DNA from 4 places in the Ancylobacter sp. IITR112 genome. Region 4 is predicted to be linked to each of the others. Evidence: riboswitches for the same ligand, from Rfam matches in the RefSeq annotation. Region 4 holds a riboswitch; each other region holds the start of a gene.

Region 1 (7,793 bases), 1.8 Mb from region 4:
CGGCGGCCTTCCAGGATGAGGTGCGCGGCATGCTGAAGGACGCCGCGGAGCTGGAGGCCGCCTATGGGCGGGACACGATGCCGCGCGGCTTCCTCGGGCTGAATGCGGGGCTGTGCGAGCAATACATGCACTTCATAGCCAACCGCCGCTGCGCCCAGCTCGGGCTCAATCCCGTCTTCGCGGAAGCCGAGAACCCGTTCCCCTGGATGAGCGAGGCGATGGACCTGAAGAAGGAGAAGAACTTCTTCGAGACCCGCGTCATCGAATACCAGAATGGCGGCGCGCTCGCCTGGGATTGATGGATGGGCCGGCGGCGGGCAGCGGCCTCAGGCCCGGAGCCCCCGCGTGCATCCGTTAGCTTGCGCGCAGGTTCAGCACGAAAGTCCTCACCTCGTCCCGCAGCCGGCTCGCCCGGATCGAGAGCGCGTCGGAGAGGCCGATCATCTGGGTCGACGCTGCTCCGACGGTTCGCGCGGCGGTTCCCAGGCTGCCAATGCCGGCATTCACATCCTCGCTTCGCTGCGCCGCCCGCTGCGTGTTGGCCGCGATGTCGGAGGTGGTCGCTCCCTGTTCTTCAACAGCGGACCCCACCAGGGTGGAAATCGCGCGGATTTTCTCGACGGTTGCTGCAATCGTCTCGACTGAGGCGACGGTCTGACCGGTCGCGGCTTGGATGTCACTGATCTTCTGGACGATTTCTTCGGTGGCCGCTGCGGTCTGAGCCGCGAGCTGCTTCACTTCAGTCGCCACGATCGCGAAGCCGCGTCCGGCGTCGCCGGCCCGAGCCGCTTCAATGGTGGCATTGAGGGCCAGCAGATTGGTCTGCGAGGCGATGGCGCTGATGAGATGGATGACCTGCCCGATAGCTTCGGCGGACTGCATGAGCCCCTGAATGTTGGCCCGCATGACCGCAGCTTCCTGCGCCGCCTGAGTGGAGATGCCCGAGGACTCGGCCGTCCGGCCCAGTATCTCGTGGACCGAACTGGATATTTGTTCTGTGGCTGCGGCGATCGATCGTACGCTTCCGCTCGATTCATCGGCGGCGTCCGCCACGATCTGCGCCTGTCGGGCCGCTCCCTCGGCCGCCTGCGACAGTTGCTGCGCTGCGCCGTGAACTTCCTTGGAGGACGCGACGAAGCCCTCGGCGAGAGCGCCCATGCATTCTTCGAACGCCTCCGCCAAAGCGTGACGCTCGGCGGTAAGCTGCGCCGCGGCGCGCCTCGCCGCGTCGGCCTGGGCGTTCCGCATTCGGTCGGCTTCCTCCAGGGTGCGGCGGAACGCGTCGAGACCGCGGGCGAGCTCGCCCAGTTCGTCCTTGCGCGTGAGACCCTGTATCGCGACGGCGCGGTCGCCCGATGCCAAGGCCGCCAGCGCGCCGGCAAGTTCCGCCAGCGGACGGGTGAGCCGGAAGATGACGGCGAACAGGGACAGCAGGACCAGCGCGAGGGTTGCCAGGCCGGCGGCGCTGCTTGCCTGGATCGTTTCGAGGATGGTCGCCTCCGCATCCGCCTGATTGGCGGCAGCGAAGCCCTCGGCCTCGAGCACGGTGGCATCGACCGCGTGGCGATGGACGGTGTAGGCCTCGCCCATCCGCTCCGCCGCCTTCGCCGCACGCGCGGTGTCGCCCGCGACGAGCGCGGGGAACAACTCCGTCTCGCCGATCTTCCAGAAGGGGGCCGCCGTCGCGTCGATCTTGTCGATGGCGCTGCTCAGTTCAGGCGGCAGCACCTGACCGTGCCAATAGGCTATACGGGCCTCAAAATCCCTATGCAGCATGGAAAAGCGCGCCGCGTGGGCGGCGACGGTGTCGGGCTTGTTCAGGGCGATCAGCGCTTCGAGGTTGGCCTCGACGACGTAAAGCGGCGGCGGCAATATGTCGGCGATGATGTCTTTGCCGGCGATAATTCTGTCATAGGCTGGACTGCCGATGCGCGCCGCATTGAAGCCCATCGCGGCAACGATGAACGTGACAAGCGTACTGGTGACGATGAGAAGGCTGCAGAGCGCCGCCCATTGAGACACGCGATACTGAGGGATTGCCATCGCCGACGACCGGGAGTTTCGTGAGGAGAGTTCTCTTTAAGGCCCCTGAAAAAATCAGCTGAAGGAATTGGGTCCGATCTGGCACTGGCCGGCGGCTTTTGGCTCCGTTTTGGGTGATCATCGTCACCCGACTGATGCCTCCGGCGGAGCGCGGCGGCGGCGGCACCAATCGGCGCCGCCACGCCCTCTCAGGTCGGCACGCGGATGAGCGAGGCGATGGACCTGAAGAAGGAGAAGAACTTCTTCGAGACCCGCGTCATCGAATACCAGAATGGCGGCGCGCTGGCCGGGGATTGAACAGGGGATGATGCCGGCGCATTCGCCTGCGCCGGCATCACAAGGTCACGGGGCCAGTGCGACCGGCCGGTGCGCCTCATCGACCGCCACCATAACAAAGCTGCCGGTGCCGCAGGGGTGGCGCTCGCCGATGCCGAGGTCTTCCGCCCAGAGCTTGGTCTCGACGGTCATTGAGCTGCGCCCTCCGCGTGCCAGCCGCGCCTCCACCTCGATGATCGCACCGGGCCTGATCTCGCGGGCAAACTCGACCGCCGGAGCCGCGGCCATGACCACGGCGCGGCGCGAATGCCGCGTCGCCACCACAAACGCCGCCTTGGCCATGAAGGCCAGCGCGCTGCCGCCATAGAGGCTGCCGTAATGGCTGGTCTCGCCCGGCATGACGAGATCGGCCATGCGGAGAACCTCCGGGCTGTCTTCCACCGCTTCAGACACCGGCGGCATGGTCGCGGGCATCTCGGCCGCCACCATGTTGAACACCCCCACCGTGCAACGTCGCCGCGCGCCGGCGAGCGGTGCTTCGGCCACCATATCGACCTCGACACCGAGCGAACGGCGGCCGACGCGGATGACCCGTCCGGTCAGTTCGACGATGTCGCCAAGCTGTGCGGGTGCCGCGAAGTCGATCCGCTCGCAGGACGCCGTGACGAAGTCGGCTCGTGCGTACCGGGCCGCCGCGATGAAGGCGACCCGGTCCATGAGAGCGAGGCCGGCACCCCCGAAGAGGGTGCCGTGATGGTTGGTGGCGCCCGGGAAGACGATGTCGATGAGACGCGTCACTTCCGGGCTGTATGCCCCGCTCATTCGGCCGCCTGGGCGAGATCGCTGCGCAGGCGATGCGCCGCTGCCACCATGTTGATGAGCGCCGGGCGCACCTCGTCCCATTTGCGGGTCTTGAGCCCGCAATCGGGATTGACCCATATCTGCTCGGCGGCAAGGCGCTCCCTCGCCTTCACCAGCAGTTCGACCATCTCCTCGACCGGCGGCACGCGCGGCGAGTGGATGTCGTAGACCCCCGGCCCGATCTCATTGGGGTAGCGATAGTCGACGAAGGCGTCGAGCAGTTCCATCTTCGAGCGTGAGGTCTCGATGGAGATCACATCGGCATCCATGGCTGCGATGGAGGCGATGATGTCGTTGAACTCCGAATAGCACATATGGGTGTGGATCTGCGTCTCGTCCCGCACGCCGGAGGCACAGAGGCGGAAGCTCTCCACCGCCCAGTCGAGATAGGCGTCCCACTCGGCGCGGCGCAGCGGCAGGCCCTCGCGGATCGCCGCCTCGTCGATCTGGATCATCGCCGCGCCGGCGGCTTCCAGGTCGACCACCTCGTCGCGTATGGCGAGCGCGATCTGTCGGCAGGCCAAGCTTCGGGGCACATCATCGCGGACGAAAGACCAGTTGAGGATCGTCACCGGGCCGGTCAGCATGCCCTTCAACGGCCGATCGGTGCACCCTTGCGCAAAGCGCCACCAGTCGACCGTCATCGGCGCGGGCCGCGAGACATCGCCGAACAGGATCGGCGGGCGGACATAGCGCGAGCCATAGCTCTGTACCCAGCCATGCCGGGTGAAGGCGAAGCCGGAAAGCTGCTCGCCGAAATACTGCACCATGTCGTTGCGCTCGAACTCGCCATGCACGAGCACATCGAGCCCGATCTCCTCCTGCCAGCGAATGGTGCGGGCGGTCTCCTCCTTCAGAAACGCCTCGTAGGCGATGTCCGTCAGTTCACCCTTGCCGTGGGCGGCACGTGCCTTGCGCACTTCCGGCGTCTGCGGGAAGGAGCCGATGGTGGTGGTCGGGTAGAGCGGCAGACCAAGGCGCGCACGCTGCTGTTCGGCGCGGTGGGCGAACGGGCTGGCGCGGCGCGTATCCGCCGGCGTGATAGCCGACAGGCGCGCGGCGACGGCGGCATCGTGCACCTTGGCGGATGTTGCGCGGGCCTCGGCGGCCCTGGCCGAGGCGGCGAGCTTGCCGAGCACCACCTCGCGCCCGCCGGCGAGCGCGGTGCCGAGCGTGACGAGTTCGTCCATCTTCTGCACGGCGAAGGCGAGCCAGCTCTTCACATCGGGATCGAGGCCGGTTTCCTGTTCGAGGTCGATCGGCACATGCAGCAGCGAGCAGGACGGGGCGATCTCGACATGATCGGTGCCGCGCTTGCGCACGAAGGGTTCAAGCGTGTCGAGCAGCTTCGGAAGATTGGCGCGCCAGACATTGCGCCCGTCAATGACACCGAGCGACAGCACGAGGCCCGCGCGCGCCCTGTCCGCCACCTCGCGCAGTTGCCCGGCGCCGCGCACCAGATCGAGATGCAGCCCGGCGACCGGCAGGGAAAGCGCTGTGTCGAGATTGTCGCCGAGCCGGCCGAAATAGGGGGTCAGCATGATCTTCAGCCGGGGCAGCGCATGGGCAAAGAAGCCATAGGCCTCGCGCAGCGCGGCGCGGGCGGCGTCATCAAGATCTGTGACGAGGCAGGGCTCGTCGATCTGCACCCAGTCCGCTCCCGAGGCGGAGAGCCGGCGCAGCACCTCGACATAGACCGGCAGCAATTCGCCAAGCAGGCTGAGCGGTTCAAGCCCGTCTTCCTTCGCCTTGCCGAGCGTGAGGAAGCTGACGGGCCCCAGCAGCACCGGCCGTGTCTCATAGCCCAGCGCCTTGGCTTCGCGATACTCGTCGACCGGCTTGGCGGAGGTGAGCGAGAAGCGCTGCCCGCGAGAAAATTCCGGCACCATGTAGTGATAGTTGGTGTCGAACCATTTGGTCATCTCCAGCGCCGGAACGCCGTGACTCTGCTGGTCCGCGTGACCATGCGCGCACGCTGCCTCCCCGCTCTGGCTGCCGCGCGCCATGGCGAAATAGGTGTCGAGCGGCACCGGACCGCCGGTCCAGCCATAGGCGGGCGGGATCGCTCCCACCATCACCGCCGTGTCGAGCACATGGTCGTAGAGCGAGAAATCGTTGGAGGGGATGTTGGTGACGCCCAGCGCCTTCTGCCGCGCCCAATTGGCGGCGCGCAGGCGCGCGGCGGCCTCCAGCAGTGCCGGCGCGTCGCTCTTGCCGGACCAGTATGATTCAAGGGCGGCCTTGAGTTCGCGGCGCGGACCGATGCGCGGCGTACCGAGGGTGGAAACCGGCACCGTGCCGGCGGAATAAGGGAAGTTCATTCGGCTAACCCCAATCAGGATTGGGGGCAAAGGCCGAGCGGACGCGACGACGCAACCACCGGCGCAACACACCGGCGGACGCGCGAACGCACCACCGGACACCCCGCCCAGGGACGATTATGTTGTCAGGGCAGGTCTCCTGGCTCGCGGGTCACCGCCTCTCGCCCGGCCTTCCCGGAACTTGCGCTCCAGTGACACGGAATGGACGACAGGCTCGCCGCTTACAGTTGCGGGGGCAGCGCCGGCATTGTCCCGAGAGACTCACCGGCTTCCCTCTTAGCTGCGACGCACGCGGCGCCGCAGAACCTTGACGGCAGGACAATGACCCGGGCCTTCGGGATTGTCAAATAAGATATAAAGACATCTTTATGTCGACATAACGTCGGTCAACTGATCCTCTCCATGTCTGCTATCGCTCAACCGCCTTAGTTTCGTTCCTGGCGCTGACACGGACGCACTCGCTGACGGTAAAAAGTGCCGAACTAGCGTGCTTCGCTGATATCCGCTTCTGGGGACGGCCCGTCACCACGGCAATGACCGACATGGCGGCGCAAAGCGGACGATTCCATCTCTTAAACCGCCTGTCTGCCCTCCATCCCAAGACCGACAAGCAGGCACCTTATCCTGCGCGTCAAAGCGGCAATTCGCGCGACTGGCCTGCTGCCGGTTTCGTGGACACCGAGAGTGGGTGTTTCATGAAGCCGGCAGCAGGCCAGGTGGCGCAACTCGATCGATGTGGAGAACAGCGCAGCCATCCGGGCTCCGGTGCCCTAGGTCAACGCAATAATCCTGACGTCGCAGTGAGGGGCGAACTGGTCAACCTTAGTTCCGTAGTGGGTTGTCCGCCGCAAACACGCCGAGATGCGACTGGGCGCGAAGCAGTGTCCGCCCATCCAAAACCGGCGTAACTTCAAAAATTAAGCCGGTCGACAGCACCCGGCAGATTCTAAAATCTCAGCGTTTTCAATGAGATGGAATGGCGCGCCCGAAAGGATTCGAACCTCTGACCCCCAGATTCGTAGTCTGGTGCTCTATCCAGCTGAGCTACGGGCGCCCGGCTTTCCGCCCTGCGGCGGGGAAGCCTGTTCGCGGCGGGCGGACCAGAGTGGTTGGCCAACCGCGAGGGCCCGTCTGCTACCCCGTTTGCGCGCGCATTGCAAGCGGCAGCGACGCGCAAGCGCGCTATCCACAGGCGGGCGCGCCGTTCGCGTCCGCCTCCGCACACCCGCGAGTGGCGCTAGCGCACCGCGAACGGCATATTGGCGGTGGCGCCGGCGCCCTTGCCGTCGCGCAATTCGACGAAGATGCGGTAATGCCCCGGCCGGAGGCCGGCGACGCGCGCGCCGGTCGGTCCGCTCTGGCGCACCGCCTCGGGGAAAAGCGGCGGCACCGCTTCGCGATCGCCGCCAATGCCGCGTTCCTCGCTCTCGGCCATCACGAACCAGCGCACCTCCATCAGGTCGCCATCGGGCTCGACAGCGTCGAGCGTGAACGCGCCCTCCTCATTCGCCGGCCACGCGGCAAAAGGCGCGCTCGGCTCTCCCGCCACCCGCAGCGCGGCGATGCGCGGGGCCTGGTTGCCGCCTGGCGGCTGCCCGCCCCAGGCCTGCGCCATGGCTTCCGCCGCCTCCAGCCACACGCCATCGGGCAGCAGCAGGCTGTGCCAGCTCGGCGTCACCTCCTGCTTCTGGCCCCAGAGGAAGAGGATGGCGCCAGCTTCCTGCGTCTCCAGCGCGGCGAGATAGCGCCGAAGCTGGATCGCTTTCTGGGTCGAACTCGGCTCGAAGGGCGCCCCCCAGGGCGCGTGCGCCGCCTGCCACTGGCCAAGCGCGCCGAGCTCGGTGATGATGATCGGCCCGTCCCAGCCCTGCTTGCGCGCCCGCTCGGTCACGGAATAGAGGGCGTCGCCATAGGAGTTGAGACCCAGAACCTGGATGCTGGGCGCCGCCCGGCGCAGCTTTTCCACCTTGTCGCTGCCGGTCTCGGCCAGCACGGCAAGCGGGGGATGGGCGGGATCGAGGCGAGCGACCATGGCCGCGACCTCCTCGATCACAGGCCAGACTGGCGAATCATCGGCGAGGTCGACCTCCACCTCATTACCGACGCCCCACATCAGCAAAGCGGGATGGCCGCGATATTTGGTCACCACGGCCTCCAGCTCGGCGAGCTGGCGGGCGCGGAAGGCGGCGTCGTTGTAGTCGGCGCCCTGGCGCGGCTGGCCGACCCACAGGCCAACGATCACCTTGAGGCCGAGCGTGCCGGCCGCATCGAGCAGCGGGCCGGGGTCCTCGC
Region 2 (7,793 bases), 1.7 Mb from region 4:
CCCACCCATCGCTACCGCGCCGCTTTCGACCAGCGCGCCGATCTCATCCTCGCTATAGCCGAGCGCGGCAAGAACGGGCGCGGTGTGTTCGCCGAGCTGCGGCCCCAGCCAGTGGACCGTACCGGGCGTCGCGGAAAGCTTGGGCACGATGCCGGGCATCTTCACGTTCAATCCATCCGGCAAGGTCGAGGGCAGGATCATGTCGCGGGCGAGATATTGCGGGTCGGTCACAATATCGGCGACCGAATAGATGCGCCCATTCGGCACTTCGGCAGCATCGAGTGCCGCCGTTACCTCATCCAGCGAATGCCGGCTCGTCCAGGCGGTGATCGCCCCGTCGATCTCCTCGACATGGCGCACGCGCCCGTCATTGGAGGCGAGGCGCGGATCGCTGGCGAGGTCGTCGCGTCCGATCGCTCCCATCAGCCGGCGGAAAATGCCGTCGCCATTGCCGGCGACGATGACATAGGTGCCTTCGGCAGTCGGATAGGAATTGGAAGGCGCGATTCCGGGCAGCGCTCCGCCCGAGCGCGTGCGTACGAAGTCGAACACATCATATTCCGGGACGAGGCTCTCCATCATGTTGAAGACGCTCTCGAACAGCGACACGTCCACCACCTGCCCGGTGCCGCGGCCGGACTTGATGTGCAGCAGCGCCATCAGCGCCCCCATCACCGCGTGGAGGGCGGCCAGCGAATCGCCGATGCTGATGCCGGTACGCGCGGGCGGGCGGTCGGGTTCGCCCGTGGTAAAGCGCATGCCGCCCATCGCCTCGCCCACCGCGCCGAAGCCGGGACGCTCGCGATAGGGCCCGTCCTGGCCGAAGCCGGAGATCCGCACCATGACGAGGTTGGGGTTGATCGCTTTCAGCGCCTCCCAGCCAAGCCCCCAGCGCTCCAGCGTGCCGGGGCGGAAATTCTCGATCAGCACATCCGCATCGCGCACGAGACGGCGTACCACCTCCTGCCCCTCAGGCAGGCGCATATTGATGGCGACGGATTTCTTGTTGCGCGACTGCAGGTACCACCAGAGCGAGGTGCCCTCGTGCAGCTTGCGCCATTTGCGCAGGGGATCGCCCTCGCCCGGCGCCTCGACCTTGATCACCTCGGCGCCGAATTCCGCCATCAACCGGGCGGCAAAAGGGGCGGCGATCAGATTGCCAAGCTCGATCACACGGATGCCGCTCAGCGGCCCCTCAACGGGACCGGGCCGGGTTGCTTCCATGGCAGGCGCTCCTCACACGTCGTTTTTTCGATCTATCAACCGAAAGACGGTGAGGGTCTACCCCTCTTTAGGCAAACATGAAGCAACAAGGAGCCCCACGCAGACCGAGCCCGGAGGACCCCTGCGCGGGGCGCAGGGGTTAAGTGAGGCTTCAGAACGAAACGGTCAGCCGGGCATTGAACGAGCGGCCGGGACCGGCGACCGCATAACCCCAGGCGGGCGAGGTGCCCATCATCGAGGAAACTTGGTAATTCACCAGATTGGCTCCGCCGAGCGGGAGGTCGTACTCGGTGTCGAACAGGTTCTCGATGCCGAGGTCAAGTCTGAACGGACCCTGCTCGTAGCTGGTGCGCAGGTTGAACAGCGCATAGGCGCTGGTTTCCAGCTCGTTATGCACCTCGCTCACTTCGGTCTTGGCGCCCACCAGTTGCACCTCGGCGGTTGTGGTCCAGTTGCCGAGCACATGGTCCAGCGCCAGCGTCGCATTGACCGGCATGATGTGGTACAGATTCACCCCGTCGACGCGCTGGCCGCGCACGAAGTTCAGATTGCCGCGGAACACACCCTTGCCATAGGTCGGGTCGTTCCACAGGTCGAGCCGCCCGTCGATGTTCATGCCGTAGAGATAGGCGTCGTAATTGGCGAACTGCAGATAGACGAAGCCCTCGGTGGCGGTCAGGTTGTCCGGCAGGTTGGCGAGGCACCCCGGCAGCGCGCAACGGCGCACGTCGATATAGTCCTCGACATAGCTGGCATAGGGCGACACCCGCACCTCCCACGCCTTGCGGACCGGGTCGCGCCATGTGGCGGTGAGGCTCGCCGTATGAGCCTTTTCCGGCTCGAGGTCGATATTGCCGACATAGCCATTGCCGTCGCCGAACCACCCGATCATGCTCATCGCCATGGCATTGGTCGACCAGGAATAGCGCTCATAGAGATTTGGCGAGCGGGTCTTGCGGGCCAGGCCGATGTCGAGCTGGCGTGCCTCGTCCGGCTGGTAGCGCAGGATCGCCGAACCGTCGATATTGATGTCGGTGCGGGCGTGGTCCAGCGCATTGAAGGCGGCCGCGTTGGCGCCATACATCATCTCATTATAGCCCTGTACATCGCCCGTGTTCATCCAGACGACATCGCTGCGCGCGCCAAGAATGGCGGTCCAGTTCTGGGACAGGACTCGCTCCCACTCGGCGAACACCCCGACACGCAGGCGCTGGCCGTCATTGATGTTCCAGAACGTGTCCGGCCCCATCATCATTGAGCCCTCGACCGGCGGCCACCAGTCATCGAGCTGATTGTAATAGAGCTCGTTGCCAACCCGCACGATGTCGATCGCGGTCGGCTCCAGCGTGCCGGCGACACGGTAGCCCATGTCGGTGCTCTTCGTGTCCATCGGCATGTCGCCGGTCTTGTCCGGCGCGATGAACCCCATAGTGTGGCGCACATGGTTATAGAAGGCGTTCGCCTCCAGTTGACCCCAGTCGAACTGCTTCTCGAGCGCGCCGTTGACGAAGAAGCTCTTATTGTCGACCATGTCCATATACTGGTTGACATAGCCTTGGTACGGAATGAACTGGCCGCCGACCTGTAAGGTTACCAGGCCATCGTCAAGCTTGCGCGACAGACTCAGGGCATGATTCTGAGTTTCGTACATTGTCGACTTGATTGTCGTGCCGTTGCCAGATGTGTAATCGTCCGCCTGCACCCAGCCGCCAGTGTAATTGACGCTGCCAACCTCATTGGCCGCATTGAGCTTAACATCAACCCCGACGACATTGCCGTTGCTGCGGTAATAGCCGGACACGCTGCCGGAGAAGACAATTTCCTCGCTGTCGGTGAAGGCCGGAGGCGCGACGGTCACGTCGATGCGCGCACCCGTATAGTCACCGCCGAGGCTCACGGGCGCGGTGCCGGAATAGACCGCCACCTGGGAGATCATGGCCGGGTTCACATAGGACATTGGCGGATTCATCATGTTCGGGCAGGCCGGGCCGAACAGCATGCCGTCAATGGATACCTGAACCTGGTCGGCGCTCATGCCGTTGACCGCCGGCAGGCTCGACACCCCGCCCGCGCCCCAGGATGCGCCCCCCGGCACGCGGTCGATCAGCGAACCGGAATCGGTGGTCCACAGTGTCGCGTTGCTGGCTTGGAAGGTCGAAATGGTGCCGGTGTCGGCGGGGACGAAGCCGTCATAGGTGAGGTCCGGCGGCGCCTCCGAGTCGGCCGTGCCGGCGGGCCGAACGACCATGACCGTGGGCAGTTGTTCAACAACGCTGGCATCCGGCCGGCCGGTTTGAGCGCTGGCGTCGGCAAGGACGCCGGGTAACCACAGCAGGGCAAGTGCCGTCGAGCGGCATAAGCGCGGCCTGCAGGAAAGGCGGCCCCGAGCGGTGCGGAGCAGGAGAGCAAAGGAAGGCATGGCATTTCCATCGGTCTGCGGCCCGGCGCGCATATCGGCGCGGCGGCGGGCGGCCACATGGGAAGATCGGCGTGCCCCGGGGAGGCCGCGCGGCTGCATCAGACGAGGAAGGGTGCGCCAGGTGGTCCGCGCGGAGGATGGGCGCAACGAAAGAGCGCGGCGAGCGACGGGCAGACGGTTGCCGGTGCCCAGTGGGACACGACAGCGAGATGGGCAGGCGCCGCATCCGCCGGCGCTTCGGGTATTATGAAACGATCCGGCGCTGTGCAGAATGGACAGTGGGGCGGGTGATGGCCCGTGTTTTCGTGACCGATCGGTGCGGAGGCATCGACGCAGAGGGCAAGGGTCGCGGCGGCGGCCGGATTGGCCCATATGCGCCCGGCGAAAACACCGGAGAGCGCCATCTGCGCGACAAGCACATAGGCAAGCGCCAGCGCCATCGCGCCAACGCCGAGCCCAAAGCGTCGTGAAGTGCCAGCCATCTCACCGATTCCCCTAGGGAATCATGGCAGGCCGCCGGACGCTCTGACAGAGCTAACCTACGACAGACCCTTGGACATTTTGTCCAAGGGTCCGCGCGTCAGGCCCGTTGAGGTCGCGGATGATATCCAGCCGTTCGGCGCTACCGGACGCGGCGCGCCCGGCACGGCTCACGCCACATCGTAGAGGCGCCGCTCGAACAGCGGCGTGCCGCGCAAGCCGCTCAGCGCCTTGGCGGCGGCCAGCACCGCAAGGTCGACCAGAGGTTCGACAATGATAACAAGCATATAGGCCGCGCCGAAGGAGAGGATCGACGAGGCGTTTTCGACAGTGAAACCGTGGCCGTAGAAGGCCCAGAACGCCACCCAGGCCACGATTCCGGCCTGATAGGCGGTGGAAAGCGCCAGCGCCTGCCGGTACTTCAGCTCCACATAGGGCGTGTTCGGTGAGATCAGTCGGGTGGACAGTGAGGCCAGTGCGAACAGTGGGACCAGCAGCGTGGTGACGTTCATGCCGTATTGCGGCAGGTCGAAGGGCGCGAAGAACAGACCCTGAATGGCGAGCCCCGCCGCCAGCCCGATCGCCGCCGGCGCGACGCCGAAAATGAGGAACAGCGTCGAGCCGAGGATGAGATGCACCTCCGACACGCCGACCGGATGGTGCGGCAGAATCTCGAAGAAACCGAAGACGAGCGCCGTCGTGGCGAGGCTGCGCAGCGCCAGCGAGACGACGCCGCGCTCGGCCACCGCGTCGGCGGCGAGCTTCAGCGTATAGGCGCCCGCGCCGGCCGCCGTGACATAGCTGAGCCAGATCTTTCCTTCGGCCACAAGGCCGGGTTCGATATGCATGATGGTCTCCTGTGCCGTCTCACCCGACGGCGCGCATGGGGTTCATCCGCATGGCCGGTCTCCTGACTCGCGGGTCACGGCATGCCTTCCGCCTTCCCGGACCGCCCGAAGGCGCGTTCCAGTGGCTCGATGGAAGGCCGCTCGCCGCTCACAGTCGCGGGGGCGGTCGGGGCTTCGGCGCGGAACCTCGCGGCTCCACGTCCTTCCCCGTTCCCGTTTCATCCATGCGGCGTCGCCGCACGGACACCATGCAGAATCGATGGGTGCATCGACAGGCGCATAGAACAGCCTGCATTCACGGCGCGCAAGCGGCTCCGCCCGCGGCCGGCGGCGAGGACGACACGGCGCGGGCCAGCTTCATATCCTTCGCACGCTTCGCACCGTTGGCGCTTCTCGCGCCCTTCGCACCCTTCGCACCCTTGGCGGCATACAGCGCCTCGACCTTGCGCTCACCCGCCGCGATACGCGCGAGGCCGTCGGCATCCGTCAGCATCAGCCGACCCTCCCGGCCGAAGGCGATCAGCCCCTCTTCGCGCAGGCGGCTCATGCAGCGGCTCACCGTCTCCAGCGTCAGGCCGAGCCAGTCGGCGAGATCCGCGCGGCTCAGATGCAGCGGAAAGCCAGCGCCGGCCACCGTCGCGCCCGCCTCGGCGAACTGGGCCGAGAGATCGAGCAGCGCGCCCGCCACACGCTCGCCCGCGCTCTGCCGGCCGAGCCGGGCGACGTGGCCGAGCGCCCGCAGCAGCAGCATCTCCTGATTGGCCGCCATCAGGGCGTGGCGGGCCTCGGGAGCCAAGTCCACCGGCTCAAGCTGCGTCGGCGTCAGCGCCACCGCCGCGGCGCCCAGCCGGGCGAGCACGGCGAGGTCGAGCAGCCCGCCCGGCCCGACAATATCGAGAATCTGCCGGCGCTCGGCATCGAGATGGCGGGTAAGGGCCACACAGCCCAACAGCACACGGGCGAGCGGCGCCGCGCCGGGCCCCGTGTCAGGCAGCACCGCCGTCACTCCCGGCGCCACTCTGAGCGGCGGGAAAGCGCGGCGCGGGCGGCCGGGCGGCGCGACCCGGACGGCCGCCGGGAGCGGAACCGCCCCGCACACCGGAAAGGGCGGGGATGCGAGCGAGGAAGTAAGAAACATGGGGCATGATCCGGCAAGCGCCGGACGCCCTCAGGCGGGCCGCTCCGGCAGCGTCACAGCCAAGGCAGGCGCCCGCCTGCCGCGAAGAGGGCGGGGCGGAGTGCGGGCGGCGCCCGTGACGAGATGCGGTAGAGCGGGACCGGACCAGCCTCGGAATCCTCCGGCACCGGAGACTGCATCACCCTACGGTATTCGGCGCGGGCGAAGAGCTCCGCCGCCGGGCCGGGCACCGCCGGGGCGCCCTGCAGGCGGCAAGCATCGCATCCGGGATGATGCGCGGGTGCGTGCGACGCGCCGTCCGCATCCGTTGGGCTGAGGCAGAGGTCGGGAAGCGTCCCGTCGGGCAGGGTGTACTGGGACAGGTCGATTCCCGCCTCGGCGGCGGCGACCACTGGCGGGCGCGGCACCGAAAGCGCCAGTACCAGCAGCAGGGCACAGAGAAGACGCAGCCACAGCCCCCGGGCACGGATGGCCGAGTAAGGTGCGGCCCTGCCGGCGATCGAACGGTGGAAGCGGGAGAAAGGCCGTGCCATGCAGACGGAGTTCCTGAGCCCGCATCACTGTACCGGGCGGCACGGCGCCCGACAGTGGACAGGATGTCCCAGCCTACCGCCGCCTGCCGCCTGCCGCCTGCCGCCTGCCGCCTGCCGCCTGCCGGCCGCGCCAGACGCGATGGCGAGCGCAGCGGCAAGGTCGCCGGCCGCGTTCGCGGTCCGCCGCCGGCAGCGCGCGCCGCACGGCGCAGACACCGTGCCGGCATCGGCTTTATGGATGTTTTCACCTGAGGACGGGCGCTCTATACTGCTGGCCCGTGCGCGGCCGGGGCGCCGCCCTCGCCACGCGGCCGCGACGCGGCGGAAAGGCGATCACCCATGCCCCATCTCGTGCGGTTTCTGCTTCGTCACGCACTGATCGGCGTCGGCCTCGGCGCGCTGTTCGTCGGCACGCTGGTGCTGCTCGATGTCGGGCGGCTCGGCACGCTGGTCGGCCAGTCCGCTTCCGGCGTCATCGCCCTTGTCATCCTCACCTTCGCCGTCGGCATCACCTTCGGCAGTGTGCAGATGGGTTTCGCCATCATGCTGATGGGGGAAGATGAGGAGAAGGCCGGGCCGGGCGGCAAGCGGCGGCGTGCGCCTACGCTGACTCCCACGCCGGTGCGTGTGCCCGCGCGGACGAAGATGCCCGGGGCTGAACGCCGCGGCCTGCGCGGGGCGTGATTCTTCACCGATTTGGCGACTGATTTACCGATCCGGCCGATTCAACCCGGTCCGATCAGGCTCACGCGAGGCGTGCCGCCGCGCGCTCAGCCCTTCAGCCGGTAAAGCCCGACATCAATGGCGCCGGCGCGGAAGCCGCCTTCGCAATAGGCGAGATAATAGTCCCACAGCCGCCGGAAGCCGTCGTCGAAGCCCATCGGCGCGATGCGCGGCCAGGCATCGTGGAAGCGGGCGCGCCATTCGGCCAGGGTGTCGGCATAGCCGAGGCCGAAGCACTGGGTTTCCGCCAGTTCCAGCCCGGCGCGTTCGGCGTGTTCGGCAATATGCGTCTTGGTCGGCAGCATGCCGCCGGGGAAAATATGACGCTGGATGAAATCGGTGTTGCGGCGATAGGACTCGAAGCGGTCCTCGGCGATGGTGATGACCTGCAGCACCGCCGTGCCGCCCTCATTGAGGCAGGCGCGCAG
Region 3 (7,793 bases), 560 kb from region 4:
CACCTCAAGGATGCCATTGCCACGTTCCGCCGCCAGCCGCGCCAGCCCGGCAAGCTGGTCCAGCGTCAACGGCGCCAGCGGTTGCAGCCGCGCCAGCAGCCCGTCGCCGGTTTGCATCGGCTTCGGCAGGCTCGGGCAGGCGCCGCGCCGCATGGCAGGAAACGCGCTCATTCCGCCGCCTCCCCCGCAAGCTGGGCGAGATCGGCACTGATGTCGTTGCGGCGCGGGTGCCAGAGGCCCTTGTCGCGCGCGCCGTCAAAGCGGGCGGCGATGAAGCGCGCCGCCTCGGGCGACGCCTCCATCAGGAATTCGCGCATGAGGGCCTCGCCGACATAGGCGGCGTGCAGCGCGTCGATCAGGTGTCCCGGCACGGCGCGCGTCGCCTCGGCGAAGCCGATCAGCCGGTCCACCGTCTCCGCCATCTCCGCCGCCCCGCGCGGGCCGTGGCGTTTCAGCCCGTCGAGATAGCGCGGGTTGACCCGCCCGCGCACGATCCGCGCCAGCGCGGAGCCGAGCGGGCGCGCGGTCGGGCGGGCGGGGTCGGAGGTGTCGAGCACCAATAGGTCCGGCGCGCGGCCGAGCTTTTCCGCCGCCGCCGCGAAGCCGCCGATAAAGGCGAGGTCGGCATCGCCTTCCAACAGGTCGCGGCCGGGATCGTCGGCGCCGTGCACCAGCATATCCGCCGCCGCCACCCGCGCGGCGAAGCCCTCCGTCGCCCGGCCCGCGCCTTCCGCCCCGCCATAGGCATGCGAGGCGCTGGCGAGATAGGCGTCGGCCAGCGCGTCACGCTCCACCCCGTCCGCGCGTCGTTCCAGCCCGGCGCCATAGGCCCCCGGCGCGGTGCCGAAAATGCGGGCCGCCCCCTCGCCCGCCGCGCGCAGCGGGTTTTCCTCCTCGCTCTCCTCGCGCCGCGCCACCGCCCGCAGCGCGGCGTCGAGCAGCGCGATCTGCGCCGGGAACAGGTCGCGGAACAGGCCGGAAATACGGAAGGTAACATCGACGCGCGGGCGCCCCAGCACCGCCGGCGGCAGCACCTCGATGCCGGTGACGCGGCCCGAGCCGGGGTCCCACACCGGCCTTGCCCCGATCAGCGCCAGCCCCTGGGCGATCTCCTCGCCACCGGTGCGCAACGTCGCGCTGCCCCAGAGGTCGAGCACGAGAGACCGCGGCCAGTCGCCATGCGCCTGCGCATAGGCGCGGACGATCTCCTCCGCCGCCAGCCGGCCGAGATCCATCGCTGTCGGGGTGGGGAGCGCGCGCGGATCGCTGGTGAACAGGTTCCGCCCGGTCGGCATCACGTCGGTGCGCCCGCGCCCCGGCGCACCGGCCGGGCCGGCGGCGACACGGCGCCCGTCCAGCGCCGCCAGCAGCCCGTCGCGCTCGGCGTCGCCGCACGGCCCTCGGCCATAGACATGGAAGCCGTTCTTCAGCCGCATCTCCTTGATATCGCAGAGAAAGGCGTCGATCCGGCGCAGCGCTTCCTCGGGGTCGGCGCCCTCTTCCAGCCCGGCGTCGCGGGCAAAGCCGGTGCGCGTCGCCTCCTCCACGATCAGCCGGGCGAGGCGCTCGCGCCGGCGGCGGTCCAGCCCGTCGGCCTCGGCATATTCGTCCACCAGCCGTTCCAGCGCCGCCGCCTCGCCGGCAAGGCCAGCCTCCTGCGTCGGTGGCGGCAGATGGCCGAGCGTCACCGCCGCGATCCGCCGCTTGGCCTGCGCCGCCTCGCCGGGATTGGAGACGATGAAGGGATAGATGACGGGGAGCGCGCCCAGCACGATCTCCGGGAAGCAGGCGCGGGTCAGCGCCACATGCTTGCCCGGCAGCCATTCCAGCGTGCCATGCGCGCCCATATGCACCACCGCCTCCGCGTTCGCCTGCAACCACAGGCCGAAGGCGACGAGCCCGTGGCGCGGCGGCAGCGCCGGGTCATGATACTGCGCCCGCCGCTCGGCCGCATCGCCGCGCTCCGGCGCCAGCGCCACGGTGACGTTGCCGAAGCGGGCGGCACGGAATCGGAAGGCGCCCTCATGCAGGTCCGGGTCGTCCTCCGGCGGGCCCCACGCCGCCTCGACAGCCACCGCCGCCTCGGGCGGCAGCGTGGCGAGATGGGCGCGGTAGGCGGCGAGGGAGAGCACCGTATGGGCACCGTCATGACGTGCCGTCGCGGACACGCACTCCACCAGCGCCTTTTCATCGCCGGGCACGTTCTCGACCCGGTAGCCGGCGGCGCCCATGTCCGCCAGCAGCGCCCGCACGCTCGCCGGCACGTCGAGCCCCACCGCCCAGCCGGTGCGGCCGGGGGCGCCGGCATAGTCCGGCATCAGCACGGTCACGCGGCGCTCGCCGCGCGGGGTCTGCCGCAGCCGCACCAGCGCCGCGACGCGCGCGGCCACCTGCGCCACCCGGTCGGGCACCGGCGCGTTCACCAGCGCGGCGAAGCCGGGCACGGCCTGTGTTTCCTGCGGCGCCTTGAAGGAGAGCGCCCCGGCCAGCACCCGCCCGTCGAGTTCCGGCAGCACCACATGCATGGCGAGATCGGCGCTGGTCAGCCCGCGCACGCCTTCCGCCCAGCCCGCGCGGCTGGTGGTGCCGATGATCGCCTGCAGCACCGGCACGCCGGGCGCGTCCAGCACCGTGGCCTCGCCGGGATCGGCGGCGGCGAAGGCGGTGAGCGTCAGGATCGCGGCGGGCTTCATCCCCGCCAGCGCATCGCGCAGGAAGGCGATGGAGGTCGGCTCCTTCAGGCTGGCGACATAGATCGGGCGCGGGTCGAGCCCCCGCGCCGCAAGCGCCGCGCAGAGAGCGTCGACCGGCGCGGTGTCGCCCGCCAGCGCCATGGAACGGTAGAAGATGACGGGGATGGTGGGGGCAGAAGGCCCCTCGGGGGAAGCCCCCTCCCACGCATAAAACCCCGCCAGCGGCAGGTTCTGCGCAGGGGGCGGCGGGGCCATCGTCCGCCCCGCATGGGCGGCAAGAACCCGCAGCAGCGCGGCCATGTTTCCCGGCCCGCCAGCGCGGAAATAGCCGAGCAGTGTGCCCAGCTCCGCCGCGTTCAGGGTGGAGGCGTCGGCGAGGCGCGGGTCGTCGCGGTCCTCGCCCGGCAGCACCGCGAGCGCAAAGCCGCGTGCCCGCGCCTCGGCGGCCAGCCGGTCGACGCCGTAGCGCCACCAGTCGAGCCCGCCGAGCAGCCGCACCACCACGATGCGGGCGCGGCTCCCCACCTTGTCGATCCACAGATCAACCGACATCGGGTGGCGCAGATCGCGCAGATTGGCGAGGCGCAGGCTCGGCAGATTGTCCCCCCGCTCCTGCGCCTGCGCCATGGCGGCGGCGAGCGCGCCGAGGTCGCTGTCGGCGAAGGAGACCACCACCATCTCGCCCGGCGTCTGGCCGAGATCGACCGGCTCGACGAGATCGTCGAGGCTGGAAGAACTGGTGGCGAGAATGTGCATGGGGAGGCGGGTCTCCTGAAATCGTCATCCCGGCCGACGCGCAGCGCCAGGCCGGGATCGGTTGCCGTTCAGTCCGGCCGGCGATCCCGGATCGGCCTCACGGCCGTCCGGGATGACGGAAGCGTCACGCCGCCACGCTCTCCCCGGCGAGGATCGCCTCCACCTTGGCGCGGTCCAGCCCCTTCAGCCCGATGGCGACGAGGCGCCCGGTGCGCTCCGCTTCGCCCCACGGCCGGTCGAAATGATGCGCCACGCGCGGGCCCACCGCCTGCACCAGCAGCCGCATCTTCTTTCCGGCGACGGGCAGGAACCCCTTCACCCGCAGCACGTCGGCCTCTTCCGCCGCGCGCGCCACCCGCGCCGCGAATTCGGCCGGGTCGGCGATCTCGGGCACCGCGACGACGAAGCTGTCGAAATCGTCATGGTCGTGGTCGAGCTCGTCATCGTGATGCGTCTTGCGGTTCTCGATGTCGTTCTCGGTGCCGACGCCGAGACCCATCAGGATGGCCGGGTCGATCCGCCCCTCGGTCACGCTCACCACCCGCACGCCCCTGGGCAGTTCGGCGTCGAGCGCGGCGCGGGCCTTGGCCTGCCCTTCGGAATCGATCAGGTCGGCCTTGGTGAGGATGACGAGATCGGCGCAGGCGATCTGGTCGTCGAACACTTCCTCGATCGGGTCGTCATGGTCGAGGCTGTCATCGGCGGCGCGCTGGGCGGCGAGCGCGTCATGATCGTGCGCGACGCGGCCGGAGGCTAGCGCCTCGCCATCCACCACCGCCACCACGCCGTCGACCGTCACCCGGCTCTTGATCGCCGGCCAGTGGAAGGCCTGCACCAGCGGCTTGGGCAGAGCGAGACCGGAGGTCTCGATCAGGATGTGGTCGACCTTCGGCTCGCGCGCGAGAATGGCGTCGAGCGCCGGCACGAAATCATCCGCCACGGTGCAGCAGATGCAGCCATTGGCGAGTTCGACGATGTTCTCTTCCGGGCAGGTCTCGATGCCGCAGCCCTTCAGGATCTCGCCGTCGATACCGACATCGCCGAATTCGTTGACGATCACCGCCAGCCTCTTGCCGCGCGCATGCTCCAGCACATGGCGGATCAGCGTCGTTTTCCCCGAGCCGAGAAAACCGGTGACGATGGTGCAGGGCACGCGGTCGAGCGCGGCGGGGCGGGAATCGGGGGCGGACATCAGCATCTCCACGGGCAACGGATTCGCGGGATGCGTCGGTCGCGGGGGAATCCCCGCGCGAAGCCGCGCCGTGGCGCGTCTCTGCCTGTCTGCCGGGCACCCCGCCGGCACGCACGACCGGACCGCCGGCAGGTCTCCTGGCTCGCGGGTCGCCGCCTCGTCGCCGCCTTCCCGGAGACATTCTCCAGTGGCTTCCGGCTGAGGCTCGCCGCTTACAGTTGCGGGGGCAGCCGCGGAATGGGGGCCCGAGAGCCCCGCACCGCATTCCCTCTTCGTCCCTCCCTCGCGGGAGAAAACCGTCGGTCGCGGCCACTAAAGGAGGCTTGGCCGGCAAAGTCAAACCGCACGCCCCGGCCCCGGCGGTTGCCCGCCCCCGCGCCGCCGCTATAGTCCGCCGCTCGCCCGCCGCCGCCTCTCGGAGCCCCATTGGGAACCATGACGATGCCGCCCCGCTTTGCCCCGGTCTGCCCGCCATGGCGCTGACGCTCGTTCTCGGCGGCGCGCGTTCGGGCAAGAGCGCCTATGCCGAAGGCCTCGTCACCGCCCTGCCCCCGCCCTGGTGCTACCTCGCCACCGCGCGGGCCTGGGACGACGAAATGCGTGAGCGCATCGGCGAGCACCGCGCCCGCCGCGCGGCAGGCTGGGAGACGCGGGACGCCCCGCACGACCTCGCCGCCGCGCTCAGGGCGCTGCCGCCCGGCCGGCCGGTGCTGGTGGATTGCCTCACGCTCTGGCTGTCCAACCGCCTGCTGGCGGAGGCCGATCTTGCCACCGAATGCGCCGCTCTGGTCGAGGCGCTCGTCGCCCATGACGGGCCGGTGGTCGCGGTCTCCAACGAGGTCGGCCTCTCCATCGTCCCGGATAATGCGCTGGCCCGCCGGTTCCGCGACGCGCAGGGACGGCTCAACCAGATGGTCGCCGCCCGCGCCGCGCGCGTGGTCTTCACCGTCGCCGGCCTGCCGCTCTACGTGAAAGGAAGCGCCGAATGAGCGATATTTCCCCCGAGGACGCCGCCCGCCACCGCGCCAAGATGGAGAAGCGCAAGGCGGTGCAGGACGCGGAAGTGGCGGAAAAGACCGTCGAAAAGGGCCTTCTGCTGGTCCACACCGGCCCCGGCAAGGGCAAGTCCACCGCCGCCTTCGGCCTCGCTCTGCGCACGCTCGGCCAACCGGACGGGGCCAGGGTCGGCGTCGTCCAGTTCATCAAGGGCGCGTGGGACTCGGCCGAGCGCACGGCGCTGGAAAGCTTCGGCGCGCGGGTGGAATGGCATTCCATGGGCGAGGGCTTCACCTGGGAGACGCAGGACCTCGCCCGCGACATCGCTTCCGCCCGCCGCGCCTGGGACAAGGCGCGGGAGATGATGGACGACCCCGCCTTCGGGCTGGTCATTCTGGACGAACTCAACATCGCCCTGCGCTACGATTATCTCCCGCTCACCGAGGTGGTGGCGGCGCTCAGCGCCCGCCGCGAGGGGCTGCACGTCGTCGTCACCGGCCGCAATGCCAAGGCGGAGCTGATCGAGGCCGCCGACCTCGTCACCGAGATGGGGCTCGTGAAGCACCATTTCAAAGCCGGGGTGAAGGCGCAGAAGGGCATCGAGTTCTGATGCGCGGCCGGTCGAAATCGGCACGCGGGCCGTGGCGGCGATCTCGCAATTGCGCAGCGTCATTCCTATGTGAGAGAGGACGCCGGCTGTTGCGGCGTGGTTCTTTCATGGAGAAACGCTTCGATGCGTTCCACCCCCATCGCCTATCTGTTCTGGTGCTTCGGCCTGATCGGCGTGTGCGGCATCCAGCGCTTCTATACCGGCCGCTACTGGACCGGCGCCCTGTGGCTATTGACGGTCGGCCTGCTCGGCATCGGGCAGATCATCGACCTGTTCCTCATCCCCGGCATGGTGCGGGAAGCCAATCTGGAACGCCGCGTCGACTATCTCGAAGCACGGCGCGGCTGATCTCCCGCCGCGATGAACCGTCCTGTGCGGGCCTTTCTGCCCTCTCCCCGTCGGGGAGAGGTGGCGCGCGCAGCGGGTCGGTGAGGGGGCTCCCGGCTCACCGGCTGAAGGACCCCTCACCCCATCCCTCTCCCCGATGGGGAGAGGGGGCATGAGCCCTCCCCTTCATAAGCCCCTCGCCCTCATGTTCCAGGGCACCGGCTCGGATGTCGGCAAGTCGCTGATCGTCGCCGGCCTCGCCCGCGCCTTCACCCGGCGCGGGCTCATCGTGCGCCCGTTCAAGCCGCAGAACATGTCGAACAATGCCGCCGTCACGCCCGATGGCGGCGAAATCGGCCGCGCGCAGGCGCTGCAGGCCCGCGCCGCCGGCGTCGCCCCTTCCGTCCACATGAACCCGGTGCTGCTGAAACCGCAGAGCGAGATCGGCGCGCAGGTCATCGTGCAGGGTCGCGCGCGGGGCACGGCGAAAGCGGCGGATTATCAGAAGCTCAAGCCCGCGCTCATGTCCGCTGTACTGGACAGCTATGAGCGGCTGCGAGCCGAGGCCGACCTCGTGCTGGTTGAAGGCGCCGGCTCGGCGTCGGAGATCAATCTGCGCGCCAACGACATCGCCAATATGGGGTTTGCCCGCGCCGCTGACGTGCCCGTGGTGCTGATCGGCGACATCGACCGCGGCGGCGTCATCGCCAGCCTCGTCGGCACGCGCGCCGTGCTGCCGGAGGATGACGCGGCGATGATCCGCGGCTTTCTCGTCAACCGCTTTCGCGGCGACCCCGCCCTGTTCGCCGCCGGCATGGAGGCGATCGCGTCCCGCACCGGCTGGGAAGCGCTCGGCCTCATCCCGTTCTTCCCGGACGCCCGCCGCCTGCCGGCGGAGGACGCGCTGGCGCTCGACGCCGCCACGTTGCCCAAGCCGGGGGCGCGGGTGAAGATCGCCGTGCCGCTGCTGCCGCGCATCGCCAATTTTGACGATCTCGACCCGCTGGAGGCCGAACCGGGCGTGGAGGTGATCCGCGTGCGCCCCGGCACGCCGCTGCCCGCCGATGCCGCACTCGTCCTGCTGCCCGGCTCGAAATCCACCATGGCCGACCTCGCCGATTTCCGCCGCGAGGGCTGGGACATCGACCTTCTCGCCCATGTGCGGCGCGGCGGGCGGGTGCTCGGCCTGTGCGGCGGCTACCAGATGCTGGGGCGCTTG
Region 4 (7,793 bases):
GCTGCTGGACGACGCCGCCAATAATGCCGGCGCCCTGCACGAAGCCTTGGCGGACTATGCCCACGAGGCCGCCGTCGCGCGCGCCGTGCCGACCGCGCAGCGGCTGAACGAGGCGCTGCACCTGCTGCTCGGCGCGGTGGCCGACCATGCCGAGAGCCTTGGTGCCGAAGAGCCGGAATTGGTGTTGGCGCTGCTCGGCCATCGCGACCGGCTGATGGAGGATCTGCGCCAGAAGCTGTCCGCCGAGGGCGAGCTTGCCGCCGAGCAGCAGAACGCGCTGTTCCGCATGACCGTGCTGTTCGAGCGTATCGTCTGGCTGTCGCGCCGGCTGGTCAATGGCCTGACGCAGGTGCGCCGCGCCCATAGCGCGTCCTAGCACCTTATCCGATCAGCCGAGCAGGAAGGTGACGCGCTTCACATTGCGCCCGTTCTCGCGCGCATAGGCGAAGCTGTCGCACAGGGTTCGCACGAGATGCACCCCCAGCCCGCCGATACGCCGCGCCTCCAGCGTGCCGTCGAGATCGGGCGGCGGGGCGGCGAAGGGATCGAACGGGTCGCCATCGTCACTGAAGACCAGAAGCAGCGTATCGCCGCTGCGCCGCACCTCGATGGCGATCTCGCCGGGGCGGCCGTCGGGATAGCCGTAATCGACGGCATTGTTGAAGAACTCGTCGATCGCCAATTGCAGCCGATAGGCCGGGGTCGGCGGCACGCCGGCCTCATGCGCAAAGCCTTCGATCCGTGTGCTGAGCGCGTCGAGCTCGCCCAGCTTGTTGGGCAGGCGCAGATCGAGCCCCCTGTCGGTCATCGCCCCCTCCGCCGCGTGTAGCGGGTTCGTCAGCCCAGTGTGGCGAGCGCGGCCTCGCGGCTGGGATGGATCGGGATCAGCGAGGAGAACCCGCTGACATCGAACACCTCATGCACCTGCGGGATCAGGCCGCACACCGCCAGCGTGCCGCCGGCGCCGCGGATCAGCTTGGTCGCCTTCAGCACCACGCGCAGGCCGGCGGAGCTGATATAGGTGAGCTCGGCGAAATCGAGCAGCACCGTTCCGTCCGCCGGGGCGTCGGCGAGGAACTCCTCCAGCTTGGGCGAGGAACTGCTGTCCAGCCGTCCCTTGACGGCGGTGACGAGGATGGCGCCCTCGACGATGCGGTCGATATGTATCAAGGCTCGGCTCCCGAATGCAGCTTGGCGGCGAAGACGCGGCGTTTGTCCTGGCGGGGCGACCGGGGTCGTGCTGCCGGGCGCCGATCCGCCCTTCACCCGAGACGTACCGGCAAAGTCAAACCCTTGCAAGCAACGGCCCGGCGGCGCAGGGCCGCGCGGGGCGGGCTCAGTGCTCGAAGCGCAGGGTGAGCTTCTGGCGGGCGCCATCGGTGCCGAGCACCAGCTTGTCGGCGCGCTTGCTCAGCATGTAACCGACGAAGCGGGCCACCGCATGGGCGTCGCCCAGCAGGTCTTCCGGCGAGGGGCGGTGGTCGGGAATGGTGATGGGCTCGCCGTCATAAAGCAGGGCCACATCGAAATTCTCCTCGTCGAAATGTGCCCGGACCTCCAGCTTGCCGGGGGCGACCCCGGTGTCGAGCAGCATTTCCACACCTTCCGCCACGACGGGGATCGCGAGGGCGATGACATCGCGGCGCGCGCCCCACAAATCGCCCTGATGCTCCAGGAACTCGGTGGCGACGGTGAAGGAGTTCTCGTCCGCCGTCACCTCGCGCGAGGCTTCCTGACGGATGCCGATGCGGAACACCAGGTTCAGCACGATGGCGACGGCGGTGGCGATGGAAAGCGGCGATTCGACGATGGGCTGCGCCCATTCCGGGGTGAGGGTGACGAGGCCGGGAAGGATGGCCACGGCGAGGCCGGTGAGGATGGCGAGGCCCACGGTGAAGATGCGCCGGTCGCTCAGCCGGCGCGACAGGATCAGTTCCATGCCCGCCACGGTGAGGAAGGCGGCGGCATAGATGAGAATGGCGCCGATGACCGGGGAGGGGATGATGGTCAGCACGCCGATGAGGCGGGGCGAGAAGGCGGAAAGGATGATGAGGATGCCGGAGACGGCGCCGACCCGCCACGCCGTCGTGCCGGTGGCGAAGGCGACGCCGACGGCGGCCGAGGAGGAGGCGCTGGCGAAGCCGCCGGTCACCGCCGTGCCGATATCGCCGATGCAGTTCGCCTGAATGGCGCGGCCGGCCTGATCGAGATCGGCGCGGCGCCAGTCGGCATCGTCCATGCGCTGCATGGACACGACGGTGCCGACCATGTCCACCGCCGAGAGCACGCCGGTGATGACCGCCGCCGGAATGAGCGCCCAGGAAAAGAAGCTGAGGCCCGGCAGGCCGAGATGCGGCAGGTCGATATAGGGCAGGGTGGCGAAGCTGGCATTGGGCTCCGGCGCCACGCCTAGATAGGCCGCCAGCCCCCAGCCCACCGCCGCGCCGATCGCCACGGCGAACAGGCGCAGCATGCCGCGCGAGAAGATGGCGAGGCCGATGATGATGACCAGCGTCACCGAGCTGACAATGGCATAGCGCATGTCGAGATCCGGTGTGATCTCGCCTGAAATGCCGAAGACGCGCCGCAGCGCCGGATCAGCCAGCGCCACGCCGAGCATGGTCACGGCGACGCCGCACACCTCCGGCGGAAACACCGCCCGGAGCGCGCCCATGAAGCGGGAGAGCGTCAGTTGCGACACGGCGGCGACGAGGCTCATGCCGGCATAAAGCGCCGGCCCGCCGGCGGCAAGCGACTGCACCGCCAGCGGCATGTGCGCCATGTTCGGAATCTGCACCAGCAGCATGCCCGCGCCGTAACGCGGCAGGCATTCCAGTAGCGTCGCGATGCCCATGAAGATGATGCAACTGGTGATGAAGAGCTGGGTGTCGTCGAAGGACAGCCCGGCCTCCGCCGCCGCGACAAGCGGGTAGACGATGAACAGCAGGGCCAGCGTCGCATGCTGGACCCCGAGAATGAGCACGGTGCCGGCCGGCGGCTTCTCCTGGGACGAATAGATGATGTTCGTCGGCTTGCGCGGCATGGGCGGGCCCCTGGGGGAGAGGACGGAGGCGCCATCGCCGCGCCCGTCTGGAACTGGAAGGGAGGCTCCCCTCCGTCGCTGCCGGCGACGGGGGAATCTGCACGATCGACTATGATGTTTCGCTCGGAGCCCGGCAAGATCGCCACTCGGCCAAGTTTCGGCCGGCCCGGTCGCCCCTGCGCCACCACGTGGGCGACCTGCGAGAGGCGGGGAGCGACCGCCTCACTCTTGTGCGGCTAAACGATACAATGTATCATTCAAGGCGAAAGGCTGGTGCCGGTCGGCGCTCTTGACGGGGCAGCCCCAGCCGTTACGGTCGCCGCCGATCACGGTTCTTCGGGCGCCCTGCCCGAAGCTAAGAGGGAATTCGGTGAGGCGCCCCGCGCCGAAGCCGAGGCTGCCCCCGCAACTGTAAGCGGCGAGCCCTCTGCCCATCGTCCACTGGCGTCACCGGCCTCGGCCGCGCGCCGGGAAGGCCGGGCGGAGCCAGCGTCGACCCGCGAGCCAGGAGACCTGCCCTGATCGCACACAATCTTTCGGGCGGGGTGCTCCGAAGGTTGCCGGCCGCGCGGGAGTGCGATTCGCTCCCACCCGGGTGGTTTCCTTTACGCTTCCCGTCTTCCTGTTCAGGAAGCGGTGACAATGCTCAACACGACCTCTCATCTTCTCCGTCGCTCGGCTCAAGGCCTCGCCGTGGCGCTTGGCCTGCTCGCGAGCGCGGGCCTGACCGAGGCCCTCGCCGGCACGACCTATCCGCTCACCCTTGAGAATTGCGGTTCCAAGGTGGTGATCGACCACGCGCCCAAGCGGGTGGTGAGCATCGGCCAGGCGCAGACGGAAATCCTCTATGCGCTCGGCCTCGGCGACCGGGTGGTCGCCAGCGCGCTGTGGTTCGGCCCCGTGGCCAAGCCTTACGAGACGGTGAACGCCGGGGTGAAGCGGCTCGCCGACAATGACCCGAGCTTCGAGGCGGTGGTCGGGCAGGAGCCGGACCTCGTCGTCGCCATGTATGAGTGGCACATCGGGCCCAATGGCATCGTCGGCAAGCGCGAGCGCTTCGACGCGGTGAAGGTGCCGGTCTATGTCTCGCCCACCGACTGCGTCGGCAAGGATAATAGCGGCGCCGGCGACGGGGTGCGTACCCAGATGTATTCGACCGAACTTCTCTACCGGAACATCCTTGAATATGGCGCCATCTTCGACGTGTCGGACCGCGCCGAGGCGCTGGTCGCCCGCCTGAAGGCGCGCGAGGCGGAAGCCGCCCGCACCGTCGCGACACTGAACGGCAAGGACGTGTCGATGGCGCTGTGGTTCTCCAGCAAGGAGATCAAGGGCGACGCCTTCCTCGCCGGCAAGAACGGCGTGCCGGCCTATGTGATGGAACAGCTCGGCATCCGCAACATCATCACCACGCAGGAGGAATGGCCGCTGGTGGGGTGGGAGACCATCGCCGCCAACGATCCCGACGTGCTGGTTCTGGTGAAGATGGACCGCCGCCGCTTTCCCGCCGACGACATCGACGCCAAGCTCGCCTTCCTCAAGACCGATCCGGTGGCCAGCCAGCTCTCCGCCGTGAAGAACGGGCGCATCGTCATCGTCGATGTCGCCGCCACGCGGCCGGGCATGGACACGGTGGACGGGCTGGAGGCCATCGCCACGGCGGTGCAGGGCTTCGGTCTGGTCCATTGAGCCACATCGCCATCGGGCCGAACTGGCCGGCGCGGCTTGCCCTCGCCGGCCTTTCCCTCGCCGCGCTGGTCGTCGCCATCGCGCTGGCAGTGACGGTGGGCGAGATGCCGATCCCGCTCGGCGTCGCCTTCCGCGCGCTCGGCAACGGGCTGTTCGGTCTTGGTTATCCCGTCAGCGCCATCCAGCAGGGGGTGATCTTCGAGTACCGGCTGAGCCGGGCGCTGATGGCGGCCTTGTGCGGTGGCGCGTTGGCGCTTTCCGGCGCCATCCTGCAGGCGCTGCTGCGCAACCCGCTGGCGGAGCCGTATATTCTCGGCGTTTCCGCCGGCGCCTCGACGGGCGCGGTGGCGGTGATGATCCTCGGCTTTGGCGGGGCGACGCTGGGGCTTTCCGGCGGGGCATTTCTCGGCTCGGTGGCGGCGCTGGTGCTGGTCGGCCTGCTCGCCGCCGGGGCGGGCGGGGCCAGCGACCGGGTGATTCTCGCCGGAGTCGCCGGCTCGCAATTGTTCAACGCGGCCACCGCCACCATCGTCACCACCATGGCGAGCGCTGAACAGGCGCGCGGCGTGATGTTCTGGCTGCTGGGCAATTTCGGCGGCGTGCGCTGGCCCGACCTCGCGGTGGCGGCACCAGTGGCGCTGCTCGGCTTCCTTGTGTGCATGGTCCACGCCAAGGCGCTGGATGCCTTCGCCTTCGGCGCCGATGCGGCGGCCTCGCTCGGCATCCATGTGACGCGGGTGCGGCTGGTGCTGCTGGCGACCACCGCGCTGCTCACCGCCACCATGGTGGCGATCGTCGGCACGGTCGGCTTTGTCGGGCTGGTCATTCCGCATGCCGCGCGCTTCCTCGTCGGCCCCGGCCATGCCCGGCTGCTGCCGGCCTGCCTCGTCATCGGCGCGGTGTTCATGATCCTCGCCGATGTGCTCTCGCGCATCTTGGTGCCGCAGCAGATCCTGCCGATTGGCATCGTCACCGCGCTGGTGGGCGCGCCGGCCTTCGCCCTTATCCTCTATCGCGCGCGGCGGCCGGCATGACGCTCGCTACCCATGATGTGCGCTGGGGTGCCGGCGGCAAGCTCATTGTCGACGGCGTGACGCTGGAGGTCGAGCCCAACCGGGTGCTCGGTCTCATCGGCCCCAATGGCTCGGGCAAGTCGAGCCTGCTGCGCCTGCTTTGCCGGCTGCGAAACGTGGCGAGCGGCGTGGTGACGCTGGACGGGCACGACATCGCCGGTGTCGCCCGCCGTGATCTCGCCCGGCGCCTCGCCTTTGTCGAGCAGCAGGCCACGACCGAGATCGCGCTCACCGTCTGCGACGTGGTGCGGCTGGGGCGAACGCCACACCGCGCCGCCTTCGCCTCCTGGAGCCGCGAGGACGAGACGGCGGTGGATGCGGCGCTGGAGCGGGTCGGGCTGATGGAGCGGCATGACCAATACTGGCACACGCTGTCGGGCGGCGAGCGCCAGCGCGTCCATATCGCCCGCGCGCTGGCGCAGGCGCCGCGCGAACTCATTCTCGACGAGCCAACCAACCATCTCGACATCCAGCACCAGCTCGCCATTCTCGGCCTGGTGCGGCGGCTTGGGGTGACCTGCATCGTGGCGCTGCACGACCTCAACCTCGCCTCGCTGTTCTGCGACCGCATCGGCGTGCTCTGCGTCGGCCGGCTGGTGGCGGCGGGGGCGCCGGAGGAGGTGCTTACCCCCGCGCTGATCCGCGAGGTGTTCGGTGTCGAGGTGGCCATCCGCCCCGGGGCCCATGGCCGGCGCCACATCGAGTATCTCCTCGAGCCGGAGCCGGGCGGGCGGGAGTGACGCGGCGAGACCGTCGGGGCGGGGTGTCATTGCCGGCCCCGTGCGCGCATTCTACTGTGCGGGAAAACCGACCGTGCTGGTGACATGTCGCACACGCCGAAAGCGCCGCAGAAGGGCTCGCCGGAGGCTCTCCCGACCGGGGAGCTGCTGAGCCCGTTCGCCGGCCAGGCCGACGATGCCTGGATCGCCGTCATTCGCAAGATGGACGAGACCTATGCCGAGCTCGTCGCCCAGCAGGTCGCGCTCGAACAGAAGAACGCCGAGCTTGAGGAGGCGCAGACCTTCATCGCCGGGCTGATGTCGTCGATGACCGACGTGCTCATCGCCTGCGACCCCTCCGGCCGTATCGAGCAGGTCAACCGCGCCGCCGAGCGCGCTTTCGGGGTGCCGCTGAGCGAATTGGAGCGGCGGCCGCTGCGCGAGCTTCTGGCACCCGAATCCCCGACCCGCTTCGAGGATCTGCGTGCGGCTATTGAGCGGCGCGCGCGCATCAGCGACCGCGAACTCATCTTCGCCACGCCCGCCGGCCCGCTGCCCGTATCGGTCAATGGCGCGGTGCGATTCGATGCGCGCGGGCGATCGGTCGGCATGGTGCTGGTCGGCCGGCCCATCGGCGAGTTGCGCCAGGCCTATAGCGACCTTGCCGCCGCGCATGAGCGGCTGAAGCAGACGCAGCAGCAGCTCGTTCATTCCGAAAAGATGGCCTCGCTCGGCCGTCTCGTCGCCGGCGTGGCGCATGAGCTGAACAACCCGATCTCCTTCGTCTATGGCAATGCCCACACGCTGAAGCGCTATGGTGCCCGGCTGACCGCCTATCTTGAGGCGGTGCATGGCGGGGTGAGCGGCCCGGCGCTTGCCCGGCTGCAGGCGGAACTGAAGATCGACACCACGCTCGCCAACATCGCCGGCACGCTAGACGGCATGCTGGAGGGCGCCGAGCGGGTGCGCGACATTGTCGCCGATCTGCGCCACTTCTCCTCGGAACGGCGCGAGGCGTGGGAGGCTTTCGAACTGGCGCCGCTGGTGCACTCGGCGTTGGACTGGGTGGCGAAGGCGCAGCGGCCGGCCATCGAGACGCATTTCGACATGGCCGAAGGTCTCACCGTCATCGGCCATCCCGGCCATATCCATCAGGTGCTGATGAATCTGGTGCAGAACGCGCTCGACGCCATGGAGGGCCAGAGCGTGCAGCGGCTGGAGATCACCGGCCGGGCGGGAGAGGCGGTCATGCTCGCCGTGCGCGACACC

Evidence for each region. Region 4 has a riboswitch for cobalamin ahead of AAC979_RS09505 (ABC transporter substrate-binding protein). Riboswitches for the same ligand answer to the same signal wherever they lie in the genome.
Region 1: it holds a riboswitch for cobalamin, as region 4 does, so the genes downstream of both, metE (5-methyltetrahydropteroyltriglutamate--homocysteine S-methyltransferase) here and AAC979_RS09505 (ABC transporter substrate-binding protein) in region 4, are expected to answer to the same signal.
Region 2: it holds a riboswitch for cobalamin, as region 4 does, so the genes downstream of both, AAC979_RS17200 (energy-coupling factor ABC transporter permease) here and AAC979_RS09505 (ABC transporter substrate-binding protein) in region 4, are expected to answer to the same signal.
Region 3: it holds a riboswitch for cobalamin, as region 4 does, so the genes downstream of both, cobW (cobalamin biosynthesis protein CobW) here and AAC979_RS09505 (ABC transporter substrate-binding protein) in region 4, are expected to answer to the same signal.

What each region holds. Positions count from the first base shown of each region.
Region 1 is NZ_JBGCUS010000001.1:169,581-177,373, reverse strand. It holds gene AAC979_RS00780 (ribonucleotide-diphosphate reductase subunit beta) at 1-299, shown strand, start outside; gene AAC979_RS00775 (methyl-accepting chemotaxis protein) at 355-2,043, opposite strand; gene AAC979_RS00770 (acyl-CoA thioesterase) at 2,386-3,141, opposite strand; gene metE (5-methyltetrahydropteroyltriglutamate--homocysteine S-methyltransferase) at 3,138-5,501, opposite strand; cobalamin riboswitch at 5,613-5,826, opposite strand; tRNA gene AAC979_RS00760 (tRNA-Arg) at 6,479-6,555, opposite strand; gene AAC979_RS00755 (glycosyl hydrolase) at 6,739-7,793, opposite strand, start outside.
Region 2 is NZ_JBGCUS010000001.1:3,612,124-3,619,916, forward strand. It holds gene AAC979_RS17185 (CaiB/BaiF CoA transferase family protein) at 1-1,224, opposite strand, end outside; gene AAC979_RS17190 (TonB-dependent receptor) at 1,376-3,472, opposite strand; gene AAC979_RS17195 (hypothetical protein) at 3,934-4,113, shown strand; gene AAC979_RS17200 (energy-coupling factor ABC transporter permease) at 4,294-4,971, opposite strand; cobalamin riboswitch at 5,006-5,237, opposite strand; gene AAC979_RS17205 (Crp/Fnr family transcriptional regulator) at 5,267-5,968, opposite strand; gene AAC979_RS17210 (hypothetical protein) at 6,163-6,642, opposite strand; gene AAC979_RS17215 (hypothetical protein) at 6,982-7,326, shown strand; gene AAC979_RS17220 (class I SAM-dependent methyltransferase) at 7,413-7,793, opposite strand, start outside.
Region 3 is NZ_JBGCUS010000001.1:2,514,706-2,522,498, forward strand. It holds gene cobG (precorrin-3B synthase) at 1-171, opposite strand, end outside; gene cobN (cobaltochelatase subunit CobN) at 168-3,449, opposite strand; gene cobW (cobalamin biosynthesis protein CobW) at 3,574-4,641, opposite strand; cobalamin riboswitch at 4,751-4,957, opposite strand; gene cobU (bifunctional adenosylcobinamide kinase/adenosylcobinamide-phosphate guanylyltransferase) at 5,115-5,630, shown strand; gene cobO (cob(I)yrinic acid a,c-diamide adenosyltransferase) at 5,627-6,247, shown strand; gene AAC979_RS12090 (NINE protein) at 6,371-6,595, shown strand; gene AAC979_RS12095 (cobyric acid synthase) at 6,780-7,793, shown strand, end outside.
Region 4 is NZ_JBGCUS010000001.1:1,952,285-1,960,077, reverse strand. It holds gene AAC979_RS09525 (Na+/Picotransporter) at 1-376, shown strand, start outside; gene AAC979_RS09520 (ATP-binding protein) at 389-808, opposite strand; gene AAC979_RS09515 (STAS domain-containing protein) at 838-1,170, opposite strand; gene AAC979_RS09510 (uracil-xanthine permease family protein) at 1,337-3,043, opposite strand; cobalamin riboswitch at 3,356-3,579, shown strand; gene AAC979_RS09505 (ABC transporter substrate-binding protein) at 3,686-4,732, shown strand; gene AAC979_RS09500 (FecCD family ABC transporter permease) at 4,729-5,766, shown strand; gene AAC979_RS09495 (ABC transporter ATP-binding protein) at 5,763-6,545, shown strand; gene AAC979_RS09490 (sensor histidine kinase) at 6,630-7,793, shown strand, end outside.